Regions from separate parts of the Megalodesulfovibrio paquesii genome, predicted to be linked through region 2. Evidence: riboswitches for the same ligand, from Rfam matches in the RefSeq annotation. Region 2 holds a riboswitch; each other region holds the start of a gene.
What was found. Region 2 has a riboswitch for cobalamin ahead of ACYQ00_RS14600 (sirohydrochlorin cobaltochelatase). Riboswitches for the same ligand answer to the same signal wherever they lie in the genome.
Positions count from the first base shown of each region.

Region 1: linked by a shared signal. The riboswitch ahead of ACYQ00_RS20525 (ribonucleoside triphosphate reductase) and the one ahead of ACYQ00_RS14600 (sirohydrochlorin cobaltochelatase) in region 2 are both predicted to bind cobalamin.
Region 3: linked by a shared signal. The riboswitch ahead of metE (5-methyltetrahydropteroyltriglutamate--homocysteine S-methyltransferase) and the one ahead of ACYQ00_RS14600 (sirohydrochlorin cobaltochelatase) in region 2 are both predicted to bind cobalamin.

Region 1 covers NZ_BAAIGQ010000009.1:6-10,475, forward strand. Annotated here, with positions in the region: partial or broken gene ACYQ00_RS20510 (diguanylate cyclase) at 1-5,060, shown strand, start outside; gene ACYQ00_RS20515 (type 1 glutamine amidotransferase domain-containing protein) at 5,108-5,788, shown strand; gene ACYQ00_RS20520 (anaerobic ribonucleoside-triphosphate reductase activating protein) at 5,833-6,642, opposite strand; gene ACYQ00_RS20525 (ribonucleoside triphosphate reductase) at 6,639-8,831, opposite strand; cobalamin riboswitch at 8,969-9,178, opposite strand; gene ACYQ00_RS20530 (hypothetical protein) at 9,360-9,893, shown strand; gene ACYQ00_RS20535 (hypothetical protein) at 9,920-10,470, opposite strand, start outside.
Region 2 covers NZ_BAAIGQ010000006.1:383,827-394,296, reverse strand. Annotated here, with positions in the region: gene ACYQ00_RS14645 (hypothetical protein) at 14-277, shown strand; gene ACYQ00_RS14640 (type I restriction enzyme HsdR N-terminal domain-containing protein) at 284-883, opposite strand; gene ACYQ00_RS14635 (tetratricopeptide repeat protein) at 1,082-1,888, shown strand; gene ACYQ00_RS14630 (acetate uptake transporter) at 1,957-2,511, shown strand; gene ACYQ00_RS14625 (type III pantothenate kinase) at 2,646-3,470, shown strand; gene eno (phosphopyruvate hydratase) at 3,545-4,870, shown strand; gene folD (bifunctional methylenetetrahydrofolate dehydrogenase/methenyltetrahydrofolate cyclohydrolase FolD) at 5,058-5,957, shown strand; gene ACYQ00_RS14610 (TlyA family RNA methyltransferase) at 5,988-6,731, shown strand; gene ACYQ00_RS14605 (biopolymer transporter Tol) at 6,872-7,825, shown strand; gene ACYQ00_RS14600 (sirohydrochlorin cobaltochelatase) at 7,945-8,829, opposite strand; cobalamin riboswitch at 8,966-9,149, opposite strand; gene ACYQ00_RS14595 (phosphoglycerate kinase) at 9,209-10,384, opposite strand; gene tkt (transketolase) at 10,446-10,470, opposite strand, start outside.
Region 3 covers NZ_BAAIGQ010000005.1:841,568-852,037, reverse strand. Annotated here, with positions in the region: gene ACYQ00_RS10430 (ABC transporter ATP-binding protein) at 155-916, shown strand; gene ACYQ00_RS10425 (SufB/SufD family protein) at 943-2,103, shown strand; gene metE (5-methyltetrahydropteroyltriglutamate--homocysteine S-methyltransferase) at 2,183-4,459, opposite strand; cobalamin riboswitch at 4,648-4,769, opposite strand; gene ACYQ00_RS10415 (metal-dependent hydrolase) at 5,011-5,466, shown strand; gene ACYQ00_RS10410 (PAS domain-containing sensor histidine kinase) at 5,730-7,766, shown strand; gene ACYQ00_RS10405 (DUF3369 domain-containing protein) at 7,763-9,361, shown strand; gene ACYQ00_RS10400 (EVE domain-containing protein) at 9,407-9,868, shown strand.

The DNA.
Region 1 (10,470 bases), on a different contig from region 2:
CGATGACCTGCTTCGACTTTCCGGCCCTGCACGTCACGGTGCGCGAACACCGCCTCCGGCTGGCCGAAATCGTGGGGCTGTTCGAAACCCTGGCCGGGATTCTGGCGCAGGTGCATTCCCTGGGCCTTATCCATCGCGATCTCAACCCCTCGAACATTCTCTTTGACCGCCGCACGGGAGAGGTGGCGCTGGTGGATTTCGGCTCCGCCATCGACATTCCGCTCCAGTCCGCCTCCGGGGTGGAGCCGGATACCGTGGAAGGGACGCTGCCGTACATGTCCCCGGAACAGACGGGCCGCATCAACCGTACCCTTGATTTTCGCACGGATTTCTATTCCTTCGGCGTCACTCTGTACGAGCTGCTCACCGGCCACCGACCCTTTGCCGGCGAGGATGCCGGGGCGATTATTCACAGCCACCTCGCGCTGACCCCGCCGGCACCGGCAGACGTGGATCCGGCCATCCCCCCCACCTTGTCCGCCCTGGTCATGAAGTGCCTGGCCAAGGACGCCGAGGACCGATACCAAAGCGCCCCGGGGCTGGTGGCGGATTTGCACCGCTGCCATGCCGCCCTGGAAACGCACGGGCAGATCCCTGACTTTGCCCTGGGCACGGCGGACGTGTTCGACCGGTTTCTGTTCCCCGAACGCATCGTGGGTCGCAGCCGGGAGCTGCAGCAGCTGCTCGGGCTGTACGAACAGATCAGCACTTCGGCCGCGGCAGTCCCCGGGGGTTCCCGAAGTGCCGTGGTCATGGTGGCCGGCGCTTCCGGGGTGGGCAAAACGTCCCTGGTCCGCGAGTTTGGGCGGGCCGTGGCAGCGCGCGGCGGCGTTGTCGTTTCGGGAAAGTATGATCAGTACAGCCGGGCCGTGCCCTTCTCCGGGCTCATCCAGGCGCTGTCCCAGCTTATCCGGCACATCCTGACCCTTGGGGACGCGGCCATCGCCGCCTGGAAGGCGCGCATCCTAAACGCCGTGGGGCAGAGCGGCCGCGTGTTGTGCGAGGTGATTCCCGAGCTGGAAACCCTGCTTGGCGAGCAGCCGCCCGTGGAAGTCCTGGATCCCGTGGAGGCCCGCACCCGCCTGGGCACGCTCTTCCGTCAGTTTCTGGCTGCCGTGGGCCGCCCGGAACGCCCGCTGGCCATTTTTCTGGATGACCTGCAGTGGATTGACGCCGCCAGCCTCTCCCTGCTGGAACTCATGGGCTCCATGCATGGCCTGGGCGAGGAGCACGCCATCCTGTGTATCGGGGCTTATCGGGACAACGAAGTCTCTGCCTCGCACCCGCTGGCCGTGACCCTGGAGGCCATGCGCAAACGCGAGGCCGTTTCCGGATCCATTGCGGAAGTTGTCGTGCCGCCGCTGGCAGAGGAGGATCTGCGGATCTATCTGGCGGAAATGTTCCACCTTTCAGAGGCGGATATGGCCTCGCTGGCAACGGCGCTGCACCAGAAGACTGCCGGCAATCCGCTGTTTTTCCGCACCCTCCTGACCTCCCTGCATCATGACGGGCACCTGCGCTTCGACGCCGTGGCCCGTCGCTGGACCTGGGACATGGCGGCCCTGGCGGTGATGCCCTATGCCGACAATGTGGTGGACGTGCTGCAGGTCCGCCTGGCTGGGCTGCCTGCGGAAAGCGTGGAGCTGCTGGGCCTGGGGGCCTGCCTGGGCAACCCGTTTTCCCTGGACCTCCTCACCGCCCTGAGCCGCCGCCCCCGGGTGGAGGTGGCCCGTGGGCTGGCCCCCGCGCTGGCCCTGGGCGTGCTGGCCTCCGCCCGCAAGGACGTGGAACTGTACGCGCAGCAGTCGGCGGATCAGCTTGAGGATATTGAATTCAGTTTCTGCCATGACCGTATCCAGCAGGCCGCCTATGCCCTGCTGGACGAAGCCGGCAGGCCGGCCCTGCATCTTGCGGCCGGCCGGTTGCTCCTGCGCCGTCTGACGCCGGAACAGGACGACGCCCGGCTGTTCGATGTCCTGGAGCACCTGCGCAAGGGGGCGGCCCTGCTGCATGCCCGACCGGAACACGAGCAGGAATTCCCGGAAACAGCCGACCCAGGGCCACAGTCGGGCCGGGGTTCACTGCAGGAACGGCTGCATGTCGCCTCCCTGGCCTTGCGGGCCGGACGCCGGGCCAAGCAGGCCACCGCCTTTGCGGACGCGGCGGAATTATTGGATTTTGCCCGGTCCCTGCTCCCGGCGTCCTCCTGGAGCACCCAGTATGCGCTGAGCCTGGAAGTCTTCCTGGAGCTGGCGCAAAGCCTCTACCTGGCCGGCCGGTACGACGAGGCCGAGGCCCGCAGCACGGACATCCTGGCCCATGCCCTGCATGATCGCGACCGGCTGCGTCTTTTCAACATCCAGGCCAAACAATACCATCATCAGGCCCGGTACCCCGAGGCCGTGGCCCTGGAACTCCGGGCCCTGGAGCTGCTGGGCGTGTCCATTCCCGAGGACCCCGCCGCCTTGTTTCCGCTGTTCCTGGCGGAAAAACAGCGCATTCACGAACTGCTGGAGCAACTGGCCGGCGGCGACCCCGCGGCACTGTATCACCGGCCCGAAATCGATGCCCCCAACCATGTGCTGACGCAGGAGATTTTGTTCGATCTCTTTGCGGACTCCTACCTCCTGGGCCGCGGTCTGGTCTGTGCTGTGGTCGCCGCCGTGCAGGCCCGGCTGGCCATGGAGTGCGGGAATTGCCACATGACTTCCGTGGCCTATATCCATTACGCTTGCACCCTGTGCGCCATGGGCCTGAGCGAGGCGGATTACCGCACCGGTCATGCCTTCGGCAGCGTGGCCGTGCGACTGGCAGAGCGGTACGCCGTCCCGGCATTGCAGAATTATGCCTATCACGTCTTTTCCCTGGCCGTGAACCATTGGGCCAACCCCCTGCGCGAAAGCCACGGCTACTGGTTCCAGGCCTCCCGCCTGGCGCTGGCCTCGGGCTCGCCGTATTCGGGGTACGTGTATCTGCAACTGGCCCATGTGCTGCTTGCCGCCGGGGCGTCCCTGGACGAGGTGGAGGCACAGGCTCGGCGGAGCCACGATTTTCTTGTCATGTCCGGCATGGAAGGCATTCTGACCCTCTTGCGGCTCATCGTGCTGCAGCCGGTGCGGCACCTGCGCGGCCAGACGCACGGCATGGGCACCCTGGATTCGGCAGACTCCCCGGATCTCCAGCCCGAAGAAGTGTTTGACACCGAAGCTTTGGCCGAACAGTTCCGCGAGCTGCCGTTCTTCCTGGGATCCTTGCGGTATTCCCAACTGCGGGTGGCCTGCCTGAGCGGCGAGCTGCCTGCCCCGGAAACCCTGCACAGCTGGATTGACGTGGTGGACGCCACCCAGCAGGGGCAGATCATGCTGGCGGACAGCTGGTTCTTCTATGTGCTGTGCCTGCTGGAACAGGCCTGGCAGCGCGGCGCATTGCCCGAGGAAGAGCAGACGGCGCGCATCGAAACCGGGCTGGGCAAGCTGCGGCTCTGGGCGGCCCTGTGCCCGGCCAACTTCCGGCACAAGCTGCTGCTGCTGGAGGCCGAACGGCTGGCAGTCCAGACGGCGGCCATGCGCGAGGCCGAGCCCGCGCTGGCGGCCGCGCTCGACACATACGACCAAGCCATTGATGCCGCACTGGAGGCCGGCTTTATCCAGGATGCCGCCCTGGCAGCGGAAAAGGCCGGCCGGTTCTGGGGCCGCCGGCACAAGCCGCACCTGGCCAAGGCCTACTTTGAACAGGCCCTGGCCTTTTATGCCCGCTGGGGCGCCAGGGGCATGGAACACCGCTTGCGCGAGACATACCAGTCCCTGCTGGCCGTGCTGTCCTTCCACTGCCCCGCCCCGCGGGCCATGGAAGGGGATTTTCTGCTGGAAACCACCTCCTCCACCGATGGCATCGGATCGCAGTCCTTTTCCGAAGGGGTGGATCTGCTCGCCGTCGTCAAGGCCACCCAGGCCGTGTCCCGGCACATGGTTCTGGACGATCTCGGCCGCGAGCTGACGGCCATTGCCACCGAGAATGCCGGCGCCACCAAGGGCGTGCTTATCCTCAACAAGGACGGTGCGTTCCTCGTCTCCAACGTGGTCCGGGCCGGAACCGTGGCCGCCCCGCAATGCGTCTTTCCGGCGGGCCAGCCCATCCACCAGTCCGCAGAAATCTCGCAGGCCGTGGTCAACTATGCCGTGCGTAGCGGCCGGCAAATCATCCTCAACGATATCGCCGGATTGGCCTCCTCCGGGCTGGCTCTGGGTGCAGATGCGAACCTGGCCGCGCTGTTCACCCAATGCCCGTATCTCCTGGAGCACAAGCCGGCCGCCCTATGTTGTCTGCCCATCGTGCTGCAGAAGGAAGTCCGCGGCCTGCTGTACCTGGAAAACGACGCCACCCCCGGCGCGTTTCGCAAGGAGCGGGTGCACATCCTGCACATCCTTGCCGCCCAGGCCGCCATTTCCATGGAGAACGCCAGAATCTATCAGGAACTTGGGGACATGAACCTCAACCTGGAATCCCTTGTGCGCGCCAGGACCCAGGAATTGCAGGAAAAACACGAGGAGCTTAACACCAAGAACCGGGAGCTGTACCGCCTTTCCACCACGGACCAGCTCACCGGCGCGTACAACCGTCGCAGCATTGAGGAACGACTTGGCCGGGAGCTGGAGCGCTGCCGGGAGGGCGGGCATTCCCTGGCCATCATCCTCCTGGACGTGGACCACTTCAAACGCGTCAACGATACCTACGGGCACAACGTGGGCGATGCCGTGCTGGCTCAGGTGGCCGCCACCCTGGCCAACAACGTGCGCAGCACCGACCTCTTCGGCCGCTGGGGCGGGGAGGAGTTTCTGGTGGTGATATCGGAATTCGTGCATAACGCGCTCCCCTTTGCCGAGCGGCTGCGCAAATCCCTGGAAGAGAACCCGCACCCCGTGGCAGGCTGCATGACCGCCAGCATGGGCCTGGCCATATACCGTTCGGGGGAGACGAGTTCACAGCTCGTCAGCCGGGCGGACGCGGCGCTGTACCGCGCCAAGCAACAGGGGCGCAACCGGGTGGAACTGGCCGACTGACCCCACCTGCGCACGTCCACACCGTAACCCAGGACCAAGGAGCTGCCATGAGCAGGCGCATGTTGTTTGTCCTGTCCGGCCACGCCACCATGGGCGGCGGCAAGCCGGCGGGCTGCTATTTTCCCGAACTGGTGCATCCCTTGTACGTCATGCAGGAACGCGGGCTTGCGGTGGACTTCACCACCCCCGGCGAGCAGGGCCCGGCCCTGACGCAGACCGATTTCAACGACCCGGTACAGATCCGGCTGCTCATGGACCGCCAGGCCATGGATCGCATCCTCGCCGCCCCCCTGCCGCAGACCGTGGATGCCGAACAGTACGACGGCATCTTCTTTACCGGCGGCCACGGCGGGCTGTATGACTTCCCGGACAACCCGCACCTCATCGCCATTGCGGAAAACATCTGGGCCCGCGGCGGCGTCGTCTCGGCCATGTGCCATGGCCCGGCCGGGCTGCTCAATCTCAAGGATGCTTCCGGGGAATTCCTGATCCAGGACCAGCCCGTGACCTGCTTCAGCCGCGCGGAAGAAGTGACCTTCGGCGTGCTCCTGGACGCGCCTTATGTGCTGGAGGACAAGCTCCAGGCCCGCGGCGCCCGCTATTGCTGCTATGGCGTCAACCAGGGCTTCATCACCTCCGGACGGGGAGGGCGGCTGCTCACCGGGCAGAACTGGTATTCCTCCCAACTGGTGGCCGAAGCGGTGGCCACTGCCGTGCTCGCCGGGTAATCGTCCAGGCGCCCGAGCGCCCAATCACAGGCCAGGCCGGGGCGTCACTCCCGCAGGGTGATTGTCAGGGAAGGTGCGGTGTTACGCAACTGCGCGAGGAGATCTTCCGCAAACATCACCGGCCCGGCTGCAGCCAGTTCCGCATCGGCGCAGCCCTGGGGGCGGAAGGCCTGCAGGGACCAGCGCAACGGCCCGAAAGCGCCGAGTTCCCCGGCCAGGGCCAGCAGGGCCGCCTCGTCAAGCAGGGCCGGATGCCAGGTGGTGCGGACCTCGAAGGCAACGCCGCTGCGCTGCAGCAGCTCCAGGCTGGCAAAGGCCGGCTCCGCGCTGCCGGGGCGGCCGGTGATGCGGTCGTACAGCGCGCGCGGGGCTTTGATGTCCAGGCCCACCCAGTTGCAACGCGGCAGCAGGGCCGCCAGCGCCTCCGGGAACATGCCCGCGGTGTGCAGCCCAAGGCGAAAGCCCAGGGCCCGGACCTCGGCCATGGCCTGCCGCAAGGCCGGCTGACGGGTCGGCTCGCCACCGGAAAAGACCACCGCATCCAGAATTCCCCGCCGGCTGCCCAGCCAGGCCAAGCACTCGGCCCAGCTGAGGGTGCCGACAGCGCCAGCGCCGGAGGCCAGGCCTGCCGCATGCGTCGGATTTGTCGGCTGATGATTCGGCTGCAGGGCCGCGTTGTGGCAGTAGGGGCAGCGCCAGGGGCAGCCCTGGCAGAAGAGCACCGCCGCCAGTGCGCCAGGGGTGTCCGGGTCGGCGTAATCCAGGGTGGACAGGGGCGCCAGTCCGCCGATGTTCAGGCTGGCCGCTTCATTGAAGGGCTGGCGCTCCTGTCCTGGTGTCGCAGGTTCGATCACAGCGCCGCGGGCTCGGCAAAACAGACGCGCTCGTCATACTCGCCCTGTTTGCCGATGTTGAAGGCCGATTTGGGACGGTAATAGCCCATGACCCGGGTCCAGATCTCGCAGGCCTGTTCCCGGCCTTCGGCGGCGCAGCGCGGGCAGCTGGCGTGCTCGCCGGTCAGGTAGCCGTGCACGTCGCAAATGGAAAAGGTAGGCGTGACGGTAATGTACGGCAGGGCAAAGCGGGAGAGCGCCCGCCGCACCAGGGCCTTGCAAGCCTCCACGCTGGAGACGCGCTCGCCCAGGTACAGGTGCAGCACCGTGCCGCCAGTGTACTTGCGCTGCAGGGTCTCCTGCCGGGCCAGAGCCTCGAAGGGATCGTCCGTAAAGCCCACGGGCAGCTGGGAGGAGTTGGTATAATAGGGCTTTTCCGAAGTGCCCGCCTGGAGGATGCCGGGGAAGCGTTTGCGGTCTTCCTTGGCAAAACGATAGGTGGTGCCTTCGGCCGGGGTGGCTTCCAGGTTGTACAGATGGCCGGTTTCTTCCTGGAATTCGGTCATGCGCTCCCGGACATGATCCAGCAGCCGCACGGCCAGGGCATAGCCGGCTGGGGTGGTGATGTCCTCGGCATCATTGGTGAAGTTGCGGACCATCTCATTGAGGCCGTTGACGCCGATGGTGGAGAAGTGGTTGCGCAGGGAGCCGAGGTAGCGCTTGGTGTATGGGAACAGCCCGGCGTCCATGCGCCGGCTGATCTCCTTGCGTTTGATCTCCAGGCTGGTCTTGGCAATGTCCAGCAGGGCATCCAGGCGGGCGAGCAGGGCGGCTTCGTCCCCACGGTGCATGTAGCCCAGCCGGGCGCAGTTGATGGTCACCACGCCCACGGACCCGGTCTGCTCGGCGCTGCCAAAGAGCCCGTTGCCGCGCTTGAGCAGCTCGCGCAGGTCCAGCTGCAGCCGGCAGCACATGGAACGGACCATGTTCGGTTCCAGATCGGAATTCACGAAGTTCTGGAAATACGGCAGGCCGTATTTGGCTGTCATTTCAAACAAAATATCCACGTTGGGCGATTCCCAGGGGAAATCCTTGGTGATGTTGTACGTGGGGATGGGGAAGGTGAACACGCGGCCCTTGGCGTCCCCGGCGGTCATGACCTCGATGTACGCCCGGTTGATCATGTCCATCTCGTACTGCAACTCGCCGTAGGTAAAAGACATTTCCTCCCCGCCAATCACGGGACGCTGGCCGGCCAGATCCTCGGGGCAGGTCCAGTCGAAGGTCAGGTTGGTGAAGGGCGTCTGCGTGCCCCAGCGCGAGGGGACGTTCAAGTTATAGATAAGCTCCTGGATACACTGGCGAACCTGGTCATACTCCAGGGCGTCCTTGCGGATGAAGGGCGCCATGTAGGTATCAAAGGAGGAAAAGGCCTGCGCGCCGGCCCATTCGTTTTGCAAGGTCCCGAGAAAGTTGACGATTTGCCCAACAGCACTGGAAAGGTGCCGGGGCGGGTTGGCCTCCACCTTGTCCGGCACGCCGTTCAGGCCTTCCTGCAGCAGGGTGCGCAGGGACCAGCCGGCGCAGTAGCCGGCCAGCATGTCCAGGTCGTGGATATGCAGATCGCCTTCGCGGTGGGCCATGCCCACTTCAGGCGGGTACACGTGGCTCAGCCAGTAATTGGCCACCACCTTGCCGGAAACATTGAGGATCAGCCCGCCAAGGGAATAGCCCTGATTGGCATTGGCGGCCACGCGCCAGTCCTGCCGGTCCAGGTATTCATTGACCGAGGCGGCCACGTCCACCACGGTTTTCCGGTCCTGCCGCAGGCGTGCGCGCTGGTCCCGGTAGACGGAATAGGCGCGCATGGTCTGGAAATGATTGGCCGAAATAAGGACCTGTTCCACCACATCCTGAATGCGTTCGATATCCGGAATCTGCCCGGCAAAACGGTGGGAAAGGACCTTGACGGCCTGGGCGGTCAGCAGCCGGGCCTCGGTATCGTCAAACTCGCCCGTGGCCGCGCCGGCCCGGCGGATGGCAAAAAAGATCTTGTCCGCATCAAAGCCCACCACGGCGCCATCGCGCTTGCGAATGCGCGCAGGCACAGCCGCAGCCACACGGGGCGAGGCAGGAGGGGTGACGGATGGAAACAGCGGCTCCAGGGAGCCGTCGGAACTCAGTTCGGCGCAAGGCATCGGTTCCCGCATGGCATACTCCGCGATGCCGCCGCACTGCGCGGCATCGTCATGGAACCGAGGAAAGGAGGGCCTCCGGACGCAAACCAACGCGCCGGATGGCCGGGCCGCCTTCCCTCGAGGCTCCCAGTGGGTGCGTCCGCAAACGGGCGTTGCAGACGGCGCTGGCAGGTTTTCGGACTTGCGAACAAGCCGGCCGCAGGGCCGGGGGCCTACTGTCCGCCGCTTCCCAGGCCCAAAGCCCAGTGCCTATGGCGGGGGTTGTTTTCGCTCACCGCTGCGGGGCAGCCCCGGATTTACACCGGGTTCCCTCTTGCCGCCGTCCCAGAAGGACAGGCGCCAGCACAGCCCTGATATACGTCCGGAGATGCGCTCAAGTCAACTCAGCTCAACAAAATTTGACTTCTGTCAACGGATCCCAACAGATGTCACGCTTGACCAACTGAAATTTGACTGGCTCCCTCCTTGTGATAGGATGATCCGGCAGCGAGCCTCCGCGCGATCCCCGCGCCAGCCTTGGATAAACGGGAGGAGCAACACATGCAGCCACACATGAAGCTTCCACACCATGGCCGGGGCATGCGGACAATCCTGATGGAATTTTTCACCAAACACATTGGACTTGTTGCGTTTATTTTTTTGCTTGCCACGGGCGGGCCGGCGGCCGCGGCGGCCGGACAGGACTGCTACCGCAACAGCCGCTTTGGCTACGAGCTGTGCCTTCCGGCCGGGGCGCTCACTGCCCGGCCCGAGGCGGACAACGGCGACGGCCGCCGCTTTCTTGCACCGGATGGGGGCATCGAACTGCTGGTCTGGGCCGCGCACAACGCCCTGGACGAGACCCTGCCCCAGGCCTATGCCCAGGCCCGGCAGGAGGACGGCCTGCAGGTGACCTATCACACCACCAAAAAGGATTGGTTCGTGGTGTCCGGGTATCTGAACGGCCGGATTCTCTACCAAAAGACCTGGTTGCGGCAGGACGTCTTCTATTCCATTCGCCTTGTGTACGACGCCGCCCGCAAGGCCGAGGTGGATCCCCTGCTACAGCGGGCGCTGGAGGGCTTTCATTTCTAGGGTGATGTCCGGGCGCGATCTTGCGGCTATTGAGGCGGCGGGGCAACGCCGGCCCTGGCAAAAATCTCGGCAGCAGGCAAGCCGTCCGGCAGCGGCTGCGTGGCGTTGGGCAGGCGGAAGAAGACCACCTCGCCATCGGCGCGGACCACTGCGGGCGGCGCTCCCGTCAGATCCTCCAGAGAGGTCACCAGAGCGGTGGCGTTGTCCGCGTAGCCCCGGCGGTCCACATACACCCCGGCAAACCCCAGACGCTGCAGCACCTCCAGCTGACGCGGCAGAGGCTCCCGGGCCAGGGCGCGGTAAAAGAGGTCGCCTTCGCGGCCCCGGATGCCGGCGTAGCTCCAGCGCAGGGTGCTCGAGTGCAGATATCCCGCCGCTAGGTCATAGGTTTCCAGCCGTTCCAAGGAAGGCTGCTCCGGAAATGGCATGTACGGCAGCTGATACACCGCGCTGCCCGGCGGCAGCTGGGCTTCAATGGATTGGATAAAGGCCTGCTCCTGCCGAAAAGCCTGGGCGGTCGCATTGATCTGGCCTGCAAAGGAGGGAAGGGTCTGATCCCACAGCCCGACGCGAAGCA
Region 2 (10,470 bases):
TAAAGAAAGGCCCATGCAAGACGAACGTGGCCTCTACTACTATCCCAACCCCCAGCAGACCGACACCCGCTGCTATGTGCGCCACAGCGCCGCAGGCGAGATCGAGTTCCGGCTGTGGAATCGGCAGGAACCACGCTTGTGGGAACAGCACGGCTGGCTGCCCCTGGAAGTGATCCGACAGGCCGCCGCCCGGTATGCCGATCGCCAGCCGGACAAAAACCCCATGCTGCTGTACGACGAAGCCGTGGCCAGGATGCTGCTGGCCAACGGTTCCTAGCTGGCATCAATCTGTTTTCTGCTGCAGGCGGCCAGCTCCCCTGGCCAGCTGGCATGCGGCGGCGTGGCTGCAGCAACTGTGGCGCGATTCGCTGTAGGCATAGCAGATCCGTTGCTCGCGGAGCAGGCGTTCGGCAGTCAGGGGCGGGGCAGGATGTGCGCCGGCCAGGGCTGTGAGGGTATCCCAGCGTGGCAGGGCGTGCAGGCCTTCGGCCAGCGTTTCGCCTGTGGCCACGGCCAGCAGCACGGCGTCCTTGGAATCCGTGACCACAGCCAGCGGGATGGGGCCTTGCGGATGGATGCGCGCGGCAGCCAGGGTCTCACGCACGAACGTGGACACTTCCCCAGGACAAAAATCCAGCAGGCACAGCGGGGCGCCTGCCGGGCCCACGGCATCAAAGGCAATCAGATCCGTCAACCGCACGTAGGGCGCGCCGTCGATTTCAAAGTGAATGGCCTGGCGCGGGCGCAGGCATTCCTTGGGCCAGCCGCGTTCTTCCACCAGCAGGCGGGCCAGGGCCTGGCGCAAATCCTCGTAGGTGGTGGCCTCCACCTGCTCGCCGGTCAGGTAGTCTTCCAAGGTATGGCCGAGGCTGATGTCATGCATGCCTTTGCTCCCTCAAAACAACGCGACGCTGCGCCCGAAGGAACCCTGCGCCAGGAAAAACGGTGGCATTCGAAGCGAAGATCCCCGAATTGCACGGCCCTGCCCGGTCCAACATCTTGACGCGCAGCTTGCTTCCATCCTAGCATAAGAAGAAAGTACGTTTCCTCGCAACATCCTTTTTCCTGGAGCGTTCTCTCCGTGTCCACCGCCAAAGAGGTCATGGAACATCTGGCCCGGTCCAAAGGCTATTTTCATCGGCATGAAGTGGCCCGTGCTGTGCTGGCGCTTGCGCATGGCCTGAAGATGCTGGTCGAAACGCCTACCATCGTGGGCCGGGACAAGCAGGCTGTGCAGATGGCCATTGCAGAGATGGCCCAACACCTGGGGCGCACCGAAGAAGCCCAGGAACACATGCTGGAAGGCCTGTTTTACGAGCGGGGCAAGGAGAAGGCTTTTCTCAATGATTGCGCGACGTTCTATAAACGCCTTGACGCCGCGGCCAAGGCCGAACAGGAAGCCCAGACCCAGGCCCGCAAGCTGAAGATGGACCGCCTGATGCTGCGCGCCGGCAAGCTCATTGCCGCCGGCAAACTGGCCGAGGCCATCCAGCATTATGAGGAAGCCGCCAGCCTGCACCACGATGAAGACATCATTTTTACCATGATTGGGCGCAAGCTCCTGGATGCAGGCGCGGCCGAGCAGGCCCTGCCCTGGCTGACCCGGGCTGTCGGCACCAAGGATGCCAGCGTGGTTGCCTATCTCTCCCATGCCCAGGCTCTCAAAACGTTGGGGCAAACCCACGAAGCCCTCAAGGCCTGCCGCGATGCCCTGGACCGGCTCGGTCCCCGCGCGGAACTGTACCTGTTGCAGGCCCAGTTGCATGAGCAGGCCAGTCAGGCCAACGAGGCCCTGGCTGCCTACAAAAGCGCGCTGGACCAGCCGGACACCGACTCCCAGGTTCGCATGAAGGCCCTGGCCGGCTGCAAACGCCTGAGCCGGGTCTGATTCTCACGTTCCCTTGCCCTCTTTCTCCCTGTCCCCCTCTCCACCCCCAACACAAGGACCATACCGCCATGGACAACGCCATGACCGCGAATCCCGCGCCCCTCGGCCTCATGGGATTCGGCATGACCACCATTCTGCTCAACATCCACAATGCCGGGTTCTTTCCCATTTCGGCCATGATCCTGGCCATGGGCATTTTCTATGGCGGCATCGCCCAAGTCATCGCGGGCCTGATGGAGTTCAAGAAGGGCAACACCTTCGGCTTTACGGCCTTCGTCTCCTACGGCTTCTTCTGGCTCACCCTGGTCTTCATCCTCATGGCTCCCAAGCTGGGGCTGGCCGAGGCCACGCCCCACGCGTTCATGGGCTGGTTCCTGTTTTCTTGGGGCCTGTTCACCTTTTTCATGTTCCTGGGCACCGCCGGCAAAAGCCCGGTGCTGCGCTTCATTTTCGGTTCCCTGGTGATTCTCTTCCTGCTCCTGGCCATCCGGGACTGGACCGGTTCCGAGTTCATCGGCATCATTGCCGGCTATGAGGGCATCATCTGCGGTGCCAGCGCCTGCTACCTGGGGATGGCCGAAATGCTCCACGCCGCGCAGAGCAAAAAGGTCCTGCCCTACTAGATTCCCTGGATCCCATTGTCTCGACACGTCCGGCGGGAGCCCCGTGCACAGCGCGCTCCCGCCGGCCCGTCTTTCTGCCTTGAACACGCCCCGGTGACACACGCCGGCAACGCGGATGCGATACACCCGTGAGCATGAAGACGCACAGACTGCTGTTTGACGTGGGCAACACCACGGTGAGCGTGGGCCTTGCCTCCCTGGCCGGCCCCACGACGCCACCCCACCACCCTGCGCCCCCGGATCTCACCGTCTGGCAGCTGCCTTCCACGGGCGCGGTCACGCCGGACTCCCTGGGGCTGGCCCTGCACGGGCTGGTGCAGGTGGCCGGGGTGGCGCCGTCGCAGCTTGCGCCGGGTCTGGCCTGCAGTGTGGCTCCGGCCTTCGATGCCGTGCTGCGGCAGGCCTGCCAGCGTTTTCTGGGCCAGACGCCGGCCTTTGTGCAGCAGGATGTCACCATCCCCCTGGAAAACCGCTACGAACGCCCCCTCGAAGTCGGCGCGGACCGGCTGATGGCTGCCTGGGGCGCGCGGACGTTGCTGCCGGCCGATTCGCATCTGGTGGTGGACTTCGGCACCGCCACCACCCTTGACTGCGTGCGCGGAACAGCCTATCTGGGCGGACTCATTTGCCCGGGCGTGCTCTCTTCGGCCAGGGCCCTGTTTTCGCAAACGGCCAAGCTGCCCCAGATTGATCTGGATCTGAAAAGCGATGTGGTGGCCCCGGGCCGATCCACCAAAGAATCCCTCTCGCAGGGGCTGGTCTTCGGCTTCGCATCCATGATAGATGGTCTTGTGGACAAGCTTTCGCCTGTAGTCCAGGGCGAGCTCCCCGACGCGCCCATCGTCGTGGCTGCGGGTGGTCTGGCCAATGCCATTGCCCCCCATGCCGCGCGCATTCAGCACGTCCGGCCCGCGCTCATCCTGGAAGGTCTGGCGCTGCTGGCCATGGACGCCTGCTGATCCTTTTTTCGTTGCAACACAACCGAACCACTGAACCTGCCAAACCAACAGTTTGAGGCAAGGAGAAGACGAGCATGAGCACCATTGTCGCCGTTTGGGGCCGGGAGATCCTGGATTCCCGTGGCAATCCCACCGTGGAAGTGGAAGTGACCCTGGAGACCGGTGAAGTGGGCCGGGCGGCCGTGCCCTCCGGCGCCTCCACCGGCACCCGCGAGGCCCTGGAACTGCGCGATGGCGACGCCACCCGCTATCAGGGCAAAGGCGTGACCAAGGCCGTGGACCATGTGAACGGCGAAATCGCCGAAGCCGTGGTGGGTGTGGACGCCCTGCGCCAGAGCGCCCTGGACAACCTGCTCATCGAGCTGGACGGTACCGAAGGCAAGACCCGCCTGGGCGCCAACGCCATCCTGGGCGTGTCCATGGCCACGGCCCGCGCCGCCTCGGAATTCGTCGGCCTGCCCCTGTACCAGTACCTGGGCGGCGTGAATGCCAAGATCCTGCCTGTGCCCCTGATGAACATCATGAACGGCGGCATGCATGCCCCCAACAACCTGGACATCCAGGAATTCATGATCATGCCCATGGGCGCGGACACCTTTGCCGACGCCCTGCGCATGGGTGCGGAAACCTTCCACACCCTCAAGAAGATCCTGGCCAAGGACAAGCACATCACCTCCGTGGGCGATGAAGGCGGCTTTGCCCCCAACCTGGGAAGCCACCGCGAGGCCTTCCAGTACATCATGAAGGCCATCGAGGAAGCCGGCTACGTGCCCGGCGTGGACATCGCCCTGGCCATCGACGCCGCGGCCAGCGAATTCTACCGCGACGGCAAGTACATCCTCTCCGGCGAAGGCAAGACCCTCTCCAGCGCCGACATGGTGGAATACCTGGGCCAGTTCGTCAGCGAATTCCCCCTGGTCTCCATCGAAGACGGCCTGGCCGAAGGCGACTGGGAAGGCTGGAGCCACCTGACCATGGAGCTGGGCGACGTCATCCAGCTGGTGGGCGACGATATCTTCGTCACCAACCCCTCCATCCTCGCCCGGGGCATCCAGACCGGCGTGGCCAACTCCATCCTCATCAAGCTGAACCAGATCGGCACGGTGACCGAAACCCTGGATACCATCGAAATGGCCAAGCAGGCCGCGTACACCACGGTCATCTCCCACCGCTCCGGCGAAACCGAAGACAGCTTCATCGCCGACCTGGCCGTGGCTGTGAACGCCGGGCAGATCAAGACCGGCTCCCTGTGCCGCTCCGACCGCATCGCCAAGTACAACCAGCTCCTGCGCATTGAAGAAGAGCTGGAAGACGACGCCATCTACTTCGGCCCCACCATGGCGGACCACTTCTGCGCCGTGGACGAAGACGAGATGGACGTGCAGGACGAAACGGACTAAACAGTCCGCACGCGAAGGATTCGCGAGGGAGGAACCCCGCAATGCGGTTCCTCCCCCGCTCTTCTCTTCCCAGGCATGTATTGGCGCACCCCCTCAAAGACGAGTCTTTGGGGAGGGGGTTCGGGGGAACCCCTTTCTCCAGAAAAGGGTTCCCCCGATCTATTTTTTCCTGTTCAAAGGTGATCCCATGCTCCTCATTGACGGCAAAGCCACGGCCCAGGCCATCCGCGCAGAACTCAAGGACGAAATCCTCGCCATTGGCGGCGCGGCCTCCCGCCCTCCGCAGCTGACAGTCATCCTCGTTGGCGAGGACCCGGCCTCCGCCGTGTACGTGCGCAATAAGGAGCGCGCCTGCGCCGACGTGGGCATCACCTCCCGCACCGAGCGCCTGCCCGCCGGCACCGACGCCGCCACCCTGGACCGCCTCATCGCCGACCTGAATGCCGACCCCGGCGTGGACGGCATCCTGCTCCAGCTGCCCCTCCCCGGCGGGCTGGATTCCACCGCCTGCCTGGCCTGCATCGCTCCGGACAAGGATGTGGACGGCTTCCACCCCGTAAACATGGGCAATCTGGCCCTGGGGCATCCGGGCTTTCAGCCCTGCACCCCGGCCGGCGTCATGGAACTGCTCAAGCGCTATGATCTTTCCCCCAGCGGCAAGCATGCCGTGGTGGTGGGCCGCTCAAATATTGTCGGCCGCCCGCTCTCCCTCATGCTGGGTCAGTCCGGCCCCTTTGCCAACGCCACGGTGACGGTGTGCCACTCCCGCACCAAGGACCTCCCGGCCGTGACGCGCTCGGCGGATTTCCTCTTTGCCGCCATCGGCAAGCCCCGTTTCATCACGGCGGACATGGTCAAGGAAGGCGCCGTGGTCATTGATGTGGGCATCAACCGCACCGAAACCGGCCTGTGCGGGGACTGCGACTTCGACGCCCTCCAGGGCAAAGTCGCAGCCATGACCCCCGTCCCTGGCGGCGTGGGCCCCATGACCATCGCCATGCTCCTGCGCAACACCGTGACGGCCTGGAAGGCGCATCTGGGCATCGGAAGCAGCCCCATCGGCTGCGTTGGCTGCTCGCCGGCATGACCAGCGATCCTGCCACCCCCGAGCCTTCCCATGCCCAAAAAATTCCGCGCTGATCAGCTGGTGCACGAGCGTGGCCTGGCCGAGAGCCGCGAGCAGGCCAAACGGCTGATCATGGCCGGCCAGGTGCTGCTGGAAACGCCCCACGGCCCCGAGCCTGTGGCCAAGCCCGGCCAGCCCCTGCCGCCGGAGGCCCTGCTTTCCCTCAAGGCGCCGCAGCGGTTCGTCTCCCGCGGGGCGGAAAAACTGCTGACGGCCATTGAGGCCTTTCATCTCGATTTTACGGGAAAAGTCTGCCTGGACGCCGGCGCGTCCACGGGTGGATTCACCGACTGCATGCTCCAGCATGGCGCGGCGCGCGTCTATGCCGCGGACGTGGGTCATGGCCAGCTGCACGAAAAGCTGGTGGCCGATCCGCGGGTGGTCAACCTGGAGCGCATCAACCTGCGCCACGCCGAGCCGGATCTCTTGCCAGAGCTGGTGGACTGCATCAGCGTGGACGTGTCCTTCATCTCGCTCACGCAGGTCTTGCCGGCCTGCCTGCAGTTCCTCAAAACGCCCGGCGAGCTGGTGGCGCTCATCAAGCCACAGTTCGAACTGGGGCCAGGCCGCACGGTCAAAGGAGTGGTCCGGCGCGAGGAAGACCGCCAGGAGGCAGTGGACACGGTGGCGGCCTTTGTCACCTCGCAACTGGGGATGACGCTGGTTGGCGTCGTCCCCTCCAAGATCCTTGGCCCCAAGGGCAATCAGGAATTCGTCAGCTACTTCACGCGGTAGCGGGTGCGTGTCCGGAGAATCCGCCACAGCGGCCCGGCATTTCTTCCGAATGGCGAAGTGGTGGCGATGCGCGTAGGGTGTGGGTGCTGGCCGGAATGGCCGTGCTTCCCTTTCACCCCTGAGCCTGCAGGAGCCGCCCCATGCGTCATCCCCTTTTGTGTCCCCTGCTCTGCTGCGCGCTGTGGCTGCTGGCCGCCACGGCCACGGCCCATGCCGCCGAGCCTGGATTCCCCCTGGTGTACTGCCTGGACGGTGCGGTCATGTATCGCGATGGCGTGGGCGGCAAACCCGTGCGCCTGGGCCAGGGCATGTCGCCCTCGCTCTCTCCGGATGGGATGCGGGTCGTATGGATCCCTGTGGAAGGCTCTTCAGACAAGGACTCCAGGCATGGAGATCTGGTGCTGTATCACCGTGATACCGGAAACACCGAGGTCCTGGTCCACGACGGCGGCATCCTGCGCACCGTGGCCTGGTCCCCCACGGGGCAGCACCTGCTCTATTGCTCCTTCCGGGACGATCACACCGAACTCTGGACCCTGGACCCTGGCAAATCACCTGCCTGCATCATCAGGACCGGTGGTGACAGCCAGCACGGCGATGATGTGTTTGAGCCCGTGTGGGCTCCGGACGGCCAGAGCATCTCGTATCACGACATGTCACACTGGTATCGCGTGGGCCTGGATGGCGCAGTCCTGGCCCGGACCCCGCTGACCGAGTTCGCCGGCAGGAGCGAAGGCTTCACCAGCGCCGACCGCTTCGCGCCGCGCCCCGGCGAACCCGGGACCATCCTGTTCAGCGCCAGCGTCCCCGGCACGCCTCTTTTTCAAAAAAAGATCAACGATATTAATACAGCACTGTTCCTCTACGACACGCCCACCCGCAAAATCACGCGCCTTACCAGCGAGGATTTCACGGCCTTTTCACCGGTCTGGTCCCCTGATGGGCAGTCCATTCTCTTTGTGGGCTACACCGACGTGCAGGCATCCTCCTCTGCTAACCCACTGCGGGTGTTTGCCATGCGTCCTGGGGCGACACCGGTGGAATTGTTCAAGGGGGACAGCCCGATGCCTGCCGCGGGCGGCGGGAGTCACTGAAGCGGCGAGCGTCGGCAACCCACCCGCTTTCATGTAACACCGGGCCTGGAGCTGCCCCCTGGCCCGGTTGCAATGCGATTCTGCCATGCATGCGCCGCATGGCCTGCGCCACGCGTGGATTACTGCAACTTGTCCAACGCCTCGGCCAGGTGGTTGATCCAGATGTCCACCAGGCCGGCATTTTCCAGGCTGCCCTTGAGCACCGGCTCCACGGCAAAGCCCTTGTTGCGCAGCACGGTCTTCCAGCTGTCCTCCTCATCGCCGGCCATGTCGTTGTTGGCATGGTCACCCGCCACGGCCATGAAGGGCATCAGCCAGACCTTGGCCGGCTTTTTGCGAGTCAGCTCTGCCACAATGTCATCCAAAGAGGGTGAGCCCTCCACCGTGCCCATGCAGGCCAAGGGATCGAGCTTCCACAAATAATACTGCATGGCCGGGTACATGGCGTTGCCGGGATGGTGGGTGCCATGACCCATGAAGACCAAAGCGTCCTTGGCAGTGCGTCCCTTGGGCGCATTGGCCAGGAGGGCCTTGGCCGCGGCCTCGAAATCCCCGGTGGAGCTGAGCAGCGGCATCCCGAGTTCGATGTGCTGCAAGCCCTTGGGCATGCCTTCAAAGCGGCGGGCCGTCTCGGCGAGCATGTGGAATTCCTGCCCAGGAATCGTTTGCAGGGACTGCACGGCCACGTGGGTGAACTTGTCTTCCATGAGCCGGGCGAAGGCTTCGGCCGGGGAATCGACGGCTTCCGCGCCTTCCATTTGCCGGATCTGGTGCGACGACCAGGCCCAGCGAACCTCCACGCCTGGGAAACGCGCCTTGACCTTGGCCTCGAAGTCCTTCAGCGGACCGCGGGCTGTTTCGTATGACGTGCCAAAGGCCACCAGCAGGATGGCCACCTTGGGTTCGCCGCCTTTCTTGCCGCCATGGGCCTGGGCCTCCACGGGCTGCCCCAGCAGCATACACAGGACCACCGCCAGCAGCAGCGTGCACAGCGCCTGTTTCATGATACTCCTCCTCGCGTTGTGCGGACGGTCGGACAGGGCGAACCACGCAAAAAGCCCCTTCTCCCACGTGCGCAGGAGAAGGGGCCGTTTTTCCCTTGTCCACAAGAGCCGGGCCGGCAAAGTCCGCGTTGCCGGGGGCGGTGTCAGTTGTCGGGCAGGTCTTCCGACTCGTCCCCCGCCACCCCGGCCTTCCCGGACCAAAGGGCCAGTGGCTCGCAAGGAGGTGACGGTTGGATGGGACTCACGGCGGCGGGTCCGCTCCCGACTTGCACGGGATTCCCTATTAAGCCTTTGCAGGCGCCCGAGGCACTCAAATCACAATTAGGCCGTCCGGTCAACTGGCCGGTAATTGGCCGGCGCGCGGCCGAGCCAGCGCCCTCTAGCCCTTGGCGCGCTCCTCCAGCATGGCCACGGCCGGCAGGACCTTGCCTTCCAGGAACTCCAGGAAGGAGCCGCCGCCGGTGGAGATGTAGCCCATGGAGGCCGCAAGGCCGAACTTCTCCACCATGGCCACGGAATCGCCCCCGCCCACCAGGGAGAACGCCGCGGAGTCGGCGATGGAATACGCCAGCACCTTGGAACCACCGGCAAACTGTTCATATTCGAACACGCCCACGGGGCCGTTCCAGACGATGGTGGCGGCGTCCTTGCAGGCTGCGGCATAGGTCTTGGCCGTCTGCGGGCCGACGTCCAGGACCATGTCCTCCGCGCCAATTTCGTCCACATTTTTGAGGAAGGGCCGCGCCGTGGCCGAAAGCTCGGCAGCCACCACCACATCCGTGGGCACATAGATGGTCTTGCCCTGGGCCTTGGCGTCAGCCAGGAGCTGTTTGGCGTCTTCCACCAGATCGGCTTCGTAAAGGGACTTGCCCACGCCATACCCCTGGGCCACCAGGAAGGTATTGGCGATGCCGCCACCGACGATGAGGCCATCCACCTTTTTGAGCAGATTGTTGAGGACCAGGAGCTTGGTGGAAACCTTGGCCCCGCCCACGATGGCCAGAAGCGGCCGCTTGGGGCTGCCCAGGGCCTTGGTCAGGGCGTCGAGTTCGGCAGCCAGGAGCACGCCAGCGCAGGCCACGGGGGCGAACTGAGCCACGGCGTGGGTGGAGGCCTCGGCGCGGTGGGCTGTGCCAAAGGCATCCATGACGAAGATATCGCACAGGGCGGCGTACTTCTTGCCCAGCTCGGGATCGTTCTTCTTCTCGCCCTTGTTCATGCGCACGTTTTCCAGGAGCACCAGCTCACCGGGAGCGGCCTCCACGCCTTCCAGCTCGCGCACCAGGCGGACCTTGCCGCCCAGGTGTTCGTTCAGCCAGTCGGCCACAGGCTTCATGGAGTTCTTCTCGTCAAACTCGCCTTCCGTGGGCCGGCCCAGATGGCTCATGGCGATGACCCTGGCGCCCTTCTCCATGGCCAGCTTGATGGTGGGCAGGGAGGCCGTGAGACGGGTGGCGTCGGAAATGACGCCGTCCTTCAGGGGCACGTTGAAGTCTTCGCGGATGAGCACCCGCTTGCCGGCGAGATCCAGATTGGCCATGTGCAACACATGCATGATCACATCTCCTGGGATGGACGGGACGCGTAAGGATGGGAACAGCCGTTCCTGTCAAGCCTTACAGCATTTCCCGCACAAGTGCC
Region 3 (10,470 bases), on a different contig from region 2:
GCATAGGGCATACCATTCCGGCTGCGTGGCTGTCCAGCCGCCAGGACACGCCCCCCGGAGAGGTCAGGCAGATGGGCCCACCAGTTGTAACCAGGCGGCGATCCGTACCCGCAAGGACGCCATGATACCACTCGATACCCCCACAGGAGCGCCCATGCTCATCATCGAGGACCTCCACGCCATGGTGGCCGATCGTCCCGTGCTCAAGGGGATCAATCTTGAGATTCGCGAGAACGAGACGTTCATCCTCTTTGGCCCCAACGGCTCCGGCAAGACCACCCTGCTCATGACCCTCATGGGCTTTGGAAACTATACCATCACCCAAGGGAAAATCACCTTCAAGGGCGTGGATATCACCAGCGCGCCCATTTACGAACGCGCCCGCCTGGGCATTGGCATGAGCTTCCAGCGCCCTCCAACCATTCACGGCCTCAAGACCCGGCATCTGGTGCAGATGTGCGCCCAGGGCAAATCCGTGGACGTGGAGAGCCTGGCCCAGAAGGTCAACTTTGACCACTTCCTGGACCGCGACATCAACTCCGGCTTCTCCGGCGGCGAGATCAAGCGTTCGGAACTGCTGCAGCTCATGGCCCAGCAGCCCTCGTTGGTGCTCTTCGACGAACCCGAATCCGGCGTGGACCTGGAGAACATGCATCTCATCGGCAGAACCGTCCGGGAATTGCTGCGCGGCGAGATCGAACCCGATCCCAAGCTCTCCATGAAGGCCAAAAAAGCCACCCGGCAGGCCACCTCCGGGCTGATCATCACCCACACCGGCTATATCCTGGACTACATCAATGCAGACCGCGGCCAGGTGCTCTACAACGGCCACCTCTGCTGCGAGGCCAACCCCAGAGACATCCTCGACCACGTCGGCAAGTATGGCTACCAGGAATGCGTCCGCTGCCTGAACTAGCTTTCTGCCGACACTGGAGAAATACCATGCCCACTCCCATCGATCTCAAATCGTTCAAATTCACCGGGGCAGAGGCGGCTCCCATCGAGGATTTGCATACCCTGAGCCCCCAGGACAAGCACGACCTGCTCATGGCCGGCGTGGATGTGGACGAGCACATGCGCAGCGGCTCCTTCGTGCACATGAACCACTCCAACGTCCACTGCAAAACCCACCACAAGGGTGTTGAAATCCTGGACATCAAGGCCGCCCTCAAAAAGTACGACGGCCTGCCGGAATACATGTGGAAGCTGGTGGACCCGGAGAAGGATGACTTCACTCGCGCCGCCCGTGACAATCTTCATGGCGGCTACTTCATCCGCACCGAGAAAGGCGCCAAAATTACCGAACCGGTGCAGTCCTGCCTGTTCATCAAGGGCAATCAGGTCGGCCAGAATGTCCACAACCTCATCATTGTGGAAGAGGATTCGGAGCTGCACATCATCACCGGCTGCGCCGTGGCACATGACGCCAAGGGTGCGGCCCATATGGGCATCTCTGAATTCTATATCAAAAAGGGCGGAAAACTGTCCTTCACCATGATCCACAACTGGGGCGAGGACACCACCGTGCGTCCCCGGTCTGCTGGCGTGGTCGGGCAGGATGGCGTGTTCATCAACAACTACATCCTGCTCAAGCCCGTACGGGATTTGCAGATGTATCCCAAGATCACCCTGGACGGCGAAGGCGCCGTGGCCCGCTTCAACTCCGTGGTGGTCACCCCTCCCGGCTCCTATGTGGACGCCGGCAGCGAGGTGGTGCTGAACGCGCCCAACACCCGCACGGAAATCATCGCCCGCACCCTGACCACCGGCGGCGTGATCATCAACCGCGGCCGCATCTCCGGCACCCACGTGCCTGCCAAGGGGCACCTGGAATGCAAGGGGCTGATCCTGGGCGGCGGCAAGATCCACGCCATCCCCGAACTGGTGGCCGACGTGGACGGCGTGGAGCTTTCCCACGAAGCTGCCGTGGGCAAGATTGACCAGGAAGAAATCGAATACCTCATGGCCCGTGGCCTGGACGAGGATGAAGCCACCTCCACCATCGTCCGGGGCTTCCTGAACGTGGACATCCAGGGCCTGCCCCCGGCCCTGCAGGAAGTCATCGAAAAGACCCTGGCCGACAGCGAAAAGAACATGTTCTAGAGCATGTTCCTTTGAGAACGACCCGTGTGAGAGGGAGCCTCTTTTCAAAAGGGGCTCCCTCTCGTTTTCTGGTCTCGTCCTATCTGCCCTGCACCTCGGCCCGGACGGCCTTGGCCGCGGCGACGAGGTTGGCCAGGCTGCGCATGGTTTCCGGCCAGGCGCGGGTTTTCAGGCCGCAATCCGGATTGACCCAGAGCCGTTCGGCGTCGATGACTTCCAGCGCCTTGCGCAGCAGCTGCACCATCTCCTCCACCTCGGGCACGCGGGGGCTGTGAATATCGTAGATGCCAGGGCCGATGTCGTTGGGGTAATCAAAGTCGTTGAAGGCCTGCAGCAGGGTCATGCCACTGCGGCTGGACTCGATGCTGACCACATCCGCATCCATGGCCGCAATCCAGCGCAGGATGGGGCCGAACTCGCTGTAGCACATATGGGTGTGGATCTGGGTGCCATCCTGCACGCCGGAGGAGGCCAGACGGAAGGCCTCCACGGCCCACTCCAGATAGGTCTCCTGGGCCTCGGGAGCCAGAGGCAACCCCTCGCGGAACGCGGCTTCATCGATCTGGATGATCTGTACACCCGCGGCTTCCAGATCCTGCACTTCATCGCGGATGGCCAGGGCGATCTGCCTGCAGACCTCCGAGCGTGGCAGGTCATCGCGCACGAAGCTCCAGTTCAGGATGGTCACCGGACCGGTGAGCATGCCCTTGACCGGCTTCCTGGTCAGGGACTGGGCATGGCCGATCCAGCGCAGGGTCATGGGGCCGGGGCGGGAAACATCCCCCAGAATGATGGGCGGCTTGACGCAGCGGCTGCCGTAGCTCTGCACCCAGCCGTTACCGCTGAAGCGAAAGCCCTGGAGCATCTGGCCGAAGTATTCCACCATGTCATTGCGTTCGGATTCGCCATGCACCAGCACGTCCAGACCCAGCGCCTCCTGCCGGGCGACGGTGTCGGCAATGGTCTGTTCCAGGAACTGTGCATAGGCATCGTTGCTCATCTCGCCGCGGCGGTGGGCCAGACGGGCGGTTCGGATCTCGGCCGTTTGCGGAAAGGAGCCGATGGTGGTGGTGGGCAAGAGCGGCAGCTGCAGTGCCGCCTGCTGCAGCCCTTTGCGCACCGGGAACGGGCTTTGCCTGCGGGTCATTGCCGGCTCCACCGCAGCGATCCGTTCGCGAACGGCCGGGTCGCACAGTTCCGGAGCAGCCCTGCGCTCGGCCAGGCAGGCGGCATTCTCCGCAAAAAAAGCCTCGTCCGCATTGCCCGCCACGGCCTCCCCAAGCGCGGCCACCTCGCGGCACTTTTGCGCGGCAAAGGCCATCCAGCGTCGCTCGCGTGCAGGCAGGAGCGTTTCCGACTCCAGATCCACCGGGCTGTGCAACAGGCTGCAGCTGGAGCCGAGCAGCAGCCGCTCCACTCCCAGGCGGCGGGCCAGTTCCTCAGCCCGCTGGCGGGCCGCATTCAGATCAGTTTTCCAGATATTGCGCCCGTCCACCAGTCCGAGGGAGAGCCGCATGCCGCCAGGCAGACGGCTGACCACGGCCTCCAGCTCCTGCCGGCCGCGCACGGCGTCCACATGCACGGCTGCAAAGCCAGAGTCCAGAGCCAGCTCCAGATTTCGCCCAAGTGGGCCATAGTAGGCAGCCAGCATCACGGGACAATCGCCCGCAGCACGGCGGATGGCCTTGCAGGACTGGGCAAAAAAGGCCCGGGCGTCCGGGGACATCTCGGTGCACAGAATCGGCTCATCCAGCTGGATCCACTTGCTGCGCACGGCCGCCTGCCGCACAAGTTCGGCGTAGGCCTCCAGCAGCGCGGGCATGAGCGCCCAGCGGTCCGCACCATGATCCTCGCGGCACAGGCTCAGAAAGGTGATGGGCCCAAGCAGCACGGTTTTGGGTCGAAATCCCAGGGACTGGGCCAGGGCGGCATCCTCAATGGCGGGCAGGCCCCCCGGGGTGGGCTGCAGGCCGGGCGAGAGCTCGGGAACCATAAAGTGGTAGTTGGTATCAAACCACTTTTTCATGGCCATGGCCGGGAGGTTGCGGGCGGCGTCGCCCCTGGCCATGCGGAAGTAGCGGTCCTGAGCCGATTCGCCGTCCTGGGCCACAAAGCGGGGCGGCACAAGCCCCAGTGCGACCGCCGTGTCCAGCACGTGGTCGTACAGGGAGAAATCTCCGACAGCCACCAGGGAGAGCCCGGCCTCGCGCTGGAGGGCCCAATGCCGGATTTTGAGCTCGCGCGCGGTGGCATCCAGCTGTTCTGCGCTGCTCTCACCGCGCCAACGTTTTTCCAGGGCAACCTTGAGCTCGCGGGCCGAGCCGATTCTGGGAAATCCAAGCACATGCGTTTCCATTGCCAAAACTCCTTGCCGTTCGCGTGTTGAACAAAGGAGCGGAGATGCAACGCGGGGGGAACACAGGGGCGGGAACAACACAACGGCGCAAACGCGTTCGGGAGCGCCGGGCTCCTGGCAAACGCGCGTATGCAGACTGGTTGCCACTCCTGCCTGGCACGCGAGGCAGTCTTGCTCCAGAACAGGGCGTCTTCTGGCTTCCGGCCCCTTGCGCAATGCCTGACCCTTCCCATTTCCGCAGAAACAGTGGCCCAGGCGGGGAGATTGCCGGTTACAGCGGCGCGTCCGCGACGGATTTACACCGTCTTCCGTTTCCTGTTCTTGCGGGCTGTCTAGCGCAGGGGGGCGGAGAAGTCAAAAGGGGCTGTGCCCCACTGTGATCAACACACATCAACCCGGCGCAACCAACAGCCACCCTTCCCCACTCTCGTCAAAAATAATAGACAATAATTCAAGGATGTTATTTCACGTGAAACATCGATCAACCACTGAAATCTTGACTTTCCACGCGTGAGCAGCAAGGAAATGGCTGGACGCACCTGAGCCCAGAGATGAGTATGCCCGGATACAAGCTGCACCTCGCCTTCGGTGGTGTTGTGATTGGAGGTGGACTGGCAGCGGCACACCATCACAACCTGGCCACCTTCGATCCCTTTACCGCCACCATGCTGATGCTCATCGGGTTGGGCGCTTCCATCTTCCCGGATGTGGACACCAACTCCAAGGGCCAGCACCTTTTTTACGCCCTCCTGGCCGTGGTGGACATGGTACTCATGGCCCAAGAGCGATACAAGTGGTCGGCAATATTAGGATTTATTGCCATGCTGCCCGCCATTTCGCGCCACCGGGGCTTTACGCACCGGTGGTGGGCGGCGCTTCTTATCCCGGCCCTGGTCTGCGCCTTGCCCCTGTGGTTCTATCAACTTCCCTGGCAGGCCGTTCTCCCGGGCTACCTTGCCGCCGTGTTGGGCTATCTCAGCCATCTGGTCCTGGATGCTGTTGCCTGAACACCCGCTTTCTCCTCTTTTTTAGGATTGCTATTCCCTTGACATTATTGTGATAATTTGCCGCTGGACCTGTTCAGGCACCCATGGTAAGGAGCTACCCACTTCCGCACGTCCTTTTTGGCACATCCTTATACATCCTGTTGAGCCTCATGGCCGGCACCTCCTTGTCATCTGCTGCGTCGCAGCCACTTTTCTCAAGACACACTCTGCAAATATGTATTTTTGCAGGGATTTTTCTTTTGGTGCTCAATGGCTATTTTGCCATGCATTATCGCCAGCACCGCGTTGCCGCAGAACGCGCTGCTCTGGAACGACTGGAGGCAAGGCTTGTCGCCGTGCAGGGCGAAGGCGCCCTGGCGTTTCCGCCACCGGACGCCCTCCTGAAGGAATTGTTGCCACCGCAAAGCCTCCTGATTCTGGAGCGTCCGGGGCAGGACCCACTACGCCTGCTTCAAGGCTCCCCGGATTTTTCCTCCTCCGTGTTGCGAGCCACGCTGCCCACCCCTGAGGGGGGGCGCCTGATCCTGGAGCAGCCCTATTCCGAAGCCATGTCGCGCTGGCAGAGCGCCGCACGAACCGTGATCACCGGAATGGTGCTGGCCGATGTGCTGCTGCTGGCCTTTCTGGCGTTTCTCATCCGCTCTGCAACGCGGGCCCGGTTTTGGCAGGACCGCTGCAAGCACAACGAGGAAATGCTGGTAGCGCTTTTCGAAAATGCCAATCAGTACGTCGCCTTGCTAGACCCTATGGGCAAGGTGCTCAAGGTGAATCAGGCGGCCTTGCTGCGAATTGATGCCTCCCTTGAGCAGGTGCTTGGCTGTGCGTTTTGGGAACAACGCTGGTGGCGCCCCGAAGCCCCGCACGGGACCGCCTCCACCCGCCAGGCTGTCGCCGATGCCCTGGCCGGGCGTCCGTCGCGATATCAAAGTCTCAACGCGGACAGCGCCGGCCACCTCTACCCAGTGGATGTGAGCGTGAAGCCGCTGGTCTTCGAGCAGGACCATGTGGAATTCATCCTTGTGGAATGGCGGGATATTTCCGACCTCGTCGCCGCGGCGCAGGCCCTGGAGGCCAGCCGCGGGCAACTGATGGATATGGCTGCCAGTGTCCCGGGGGTGCTCTTTCGGCTGGAAGAACTGGAGCCGGACACCTCCGCCCTTTCCCAACGGTTTGGATTCACCTTTATCAGCCCGCGGTTTGCCAAGCTCTTCCGCATGAATCCAGACCTGGCCACCCTGGACCGCATTGCCGATCTGATGCAGCCGTCCGCGGCGTTTCTGCAATCCCTTGAGCACGCCTTGCAACGCCCGCCGCGCTGGGAATACCTGGGCCGGTTCATCGACCTTCACGGCCGCAACGGCTGGTTGCGCATCAAGGCCCGGGTCAGCGAACAGGAGGTTGACGGCCTGAAGCGCGTGGTCATCAATGGGGTATTTCTGGACGACACTGAATTGATTGAGGCCGAAGAAGAATTGCGACGTGCACACAACACGCTGCAGGAACAAGAAAAAATGGCCTCGCTCGGCTCCATGGTGGCCGGTGTGGCCCACGAGATCAATACCCCGCTGGGCGTGGCGCTCACTGCAGCCTCGCAGCTGGATAAAGATGTGGCCACCATCAGCCACGCCTTTTCCGATCAGACATTGACGGCCGAACAACTGACTGAATTTGTTCAAGACGCCAGCGAGGCCACACGCCTGATGGTGGCCAACTGCACCCGCGCGGCCGATCTGGTCCGGTCCTTCAAGCAAGTGGCCGCAGACCAGAGCGTGCATGAGCTGCGGGCGATCAACCTCAAGGAATATCTCGATGATCTCATCCTCAGTCTCCGGCCTCAGCTCAAGCGAACCCCGCACACCCTGACGGTGGAGTGCCCTGAGGCCCTGGAGCTGGTGTGCGATCCCGGAGCACTGGCCCAGATTGTCAGCAATCTGGTCATGAACTCCCTGGCGCATGCCTTCAAGCACTCCGGGAACGCCGGCAGAATGCATCTTGCCGTTCGACCTTCGGATGAGCCGGGAACGCTTGTCCTCACGTATCAGGATAATGGCGCGGGCATGCCCGAACAGGTACGCCGGCGCGCTTTTGATCCATTCTTCACCACTCGCCGCGGCCAGGGGGGCACCGGCTTGGGATTGCACATTGTGTACAATCTTGTGGTGAATTCCCTGGGCGGCGCCATCTCCCTTGCCAGCCGCGAGGGCGAGGGCGCGACTTTCACCCTTGTCTTTCCTCAGCATCCTGTGGGACGAACTCCCGCGCCCGAACCCGCTGCAGGAACAGACGGAGCCTCCCCATGACGCAGTTTCTCTTTGCCCCCAAGCCCCCCACAGCAACGGATACCCCGCCAGCAGCAGATGGGGGCGGCAGCCAAGGCGCGCCCCCTGCGGCGCCCGAGGGCTATTGGCCGGTGCTCATCGTGGACGACGATGCCGAAGTGCACGCCGTTACCAGACTGGCCTTGCGCAAGGTGACGTACAAAAACCGCAAGCTGCAGCTGTTGAGCGCGTACTCCGCCGCTGAAGCCGAGGCAATGCTGCGTGAGCGGCAGGATATTGCCGTCATTCTCTTGGATGTCGTCATGGAGACCGAGGATGCCGGCCTCCAGCTGACACGCAAGATTCGCGAGGATCTTGGCCTCAAGGCCACCCGGATCATTCTGCGCACCGGCCAGCCCGGCCAGGCCCCTGAAGAACGGGTCATCGTTGAATATGACATCAATGATTACAAGGCCAAAACCGAGCTGACCACGCAGAAGCTCTTCACGGCCATCATTGCCGCCCTGCGTTCGTATCGCGACATCATCACCATCGAAGCCAACCGGGCGGGTCTGGAAAAAATCATCCGCGCCTCGGACCAGCTCATGGAGATGGTGTCCATCACCGAATTTGCTGATGGCGCCTTGCTGCAGGTCTGTTCACTCCTGGAGCAGAAGCCGGAAGGCGTCATCTGCCTGCAAAAAGCCGGCTTCGAGAAGCCAACCATCATCGCCGGGGCGGGGCGGTTTGCCTCGCTGGCCCGGGCTTCCCTGGATGCCGTGGAGGACACCACCGTCCGCGATGCCATCCGCCAGGCCTTTGACCGCCGCGAGAACATCTACCTGGATACCGCAACCACCCTGTATCTGCGGGCGGAGGATGGCAACGAAGTCGCCGCCCTGGCCCTGCAGCGCGCCCCCTTGCGGCAGGATGACCGCCGGCTGCTTGAGCTGTTTGCCACCAAGATTTCCGCCAGCTTTACCAATGTGCTGCTCTACGAAAAGCTCCTTTCCGCCAACGAGCAGCTGACCCTGGCCAACGAAGAGTTGGAGCGCCGTGTGGCTGAGCGCACCGCAGAACTGCAAAAAGCCAATGAGCTGCTCACGGAAATGGCCTCCACAGATTGTCTGACCAAAATCTGTAACCGCCGCCGTCTGTTTGAGCTCGGTGCCCAGGAACTCAAGCGAAGCGACCGCACCAGCGAGCCATTCAGTATCATCCTGTTTGACCTGGACCGCTTCAAGAGCATTAACGATTCGTTCGGGCATGACGCTGGTGACGAGATCCTCCGGCAAGCCGCCCTGCGGGCTGCCTCCTGCCTGCGGCTGTACGACACCCTGGCGCGCCACGGTGGTGAGGAATTCGCCGTCCTGCTCCCTGAAACCCAGTGCCTGGACGCCTGTGCCGTGGCGGAACGCATCCGCTCGCACTTCGCCTGCCTGCCTGTGCTCTACGGCAAGACGGAAATCCCCTTCACAGCCAGCTTTGGCATTGCCACGCGCAGGGAAGGCGAGTCCTTTGAAGAGGTGCTCAAACGCGCGGATTCTGCACTCTACCTGGCCAAGGAGCAGGGCCGCAATCAGGTGCAGAGTATGACCTGTAGCCAGGCCGTGGCCAATAGCGAGGATGGCGGCTGAGCAAAGGGGTCTTCCCCGCTCCACCTTCACAGTCGAGGTTACCCAATGCCCGCATACTGGTTGGTCAAAACTGAGCCGGGTTGTTTTTCCATAGAGGATTTGGCGAGTTCTGAGAACAAAACCACGTGCTGGAGCGGTGTCCGCAATTATCAGGCCCGCAACTTCATGCGCCAGATGCAGCTGGGGGATCCGGTGCTCTTCTATCACAGCATCACCAATCCCGGAATTGTCGGGCTCGCTGCCGTGGTTCGGGAAGCCTATCCGGACCACACCGCCTTTGATGCTGACGATCAGCATTACGACCCCAAATCCACGCCGGCGCACCCCATTTGGGACATGGTGGACCTGCAGTGGCGGGAAACCTTCCCCACCCCGCTCCCCCTGGCCCAGCTCCGTCAGGTACGCGGCCTGGAAGGCATGGAACTGTTGCGCAAAGGCTCCCGGCTTTCCGTCATGCCCGTTGCCGAGGCGGAATATCTGCGAATCATGGAGCTGGCGCATCAGTAATCAGGCAGTGCCGTTCTCTGTCCGCCGGCAAATTCGGTGCGGTCCAATTAGCCGATCAACATGCTGATCCTTGCCGCTGACACTTCAGGTGTATTCCGCAAGCCCTGTACATCTCCCTCTGGCGGACAAGACCGCCTTCTTCTGTAATACGCCCCCATTACCGTGCCGAAGCCAGCTGTCTGCCATGGCATGCAATCGCCAAGGGAGAACGAAACTCCGGTCGCAGACGGTTGCCAGAGATAACCAATCACCCACTCCATTATTGACTTTGAAATTCATTTTCATTATCTAAATCTGAACAAACTCACAACCCCATCGAGATGAGGATTCAAATGAGCCCAGAGCAAGCGCAGGCTTGGTTGCATGAAGTCGAAGCCATGTTGGGGCAACATGCCGTACTTACATGTCGGCAAAGGGATGAGCTGCAGGCCAATCACCTTGCGGCACGCGAGTGTTGCCGCCGGGCCCTCCTGAAAGCAAACCAGCTTCGGGTCAAGGAGGGCCGCGTGGTAGGGCCTGCCAGACGGCATACGTATTAAAGACGGCCCTGCATCCGCTCCTCCCCATTCCCCCCAACGTCAAAACGCCCCGCTTGAGTAAAC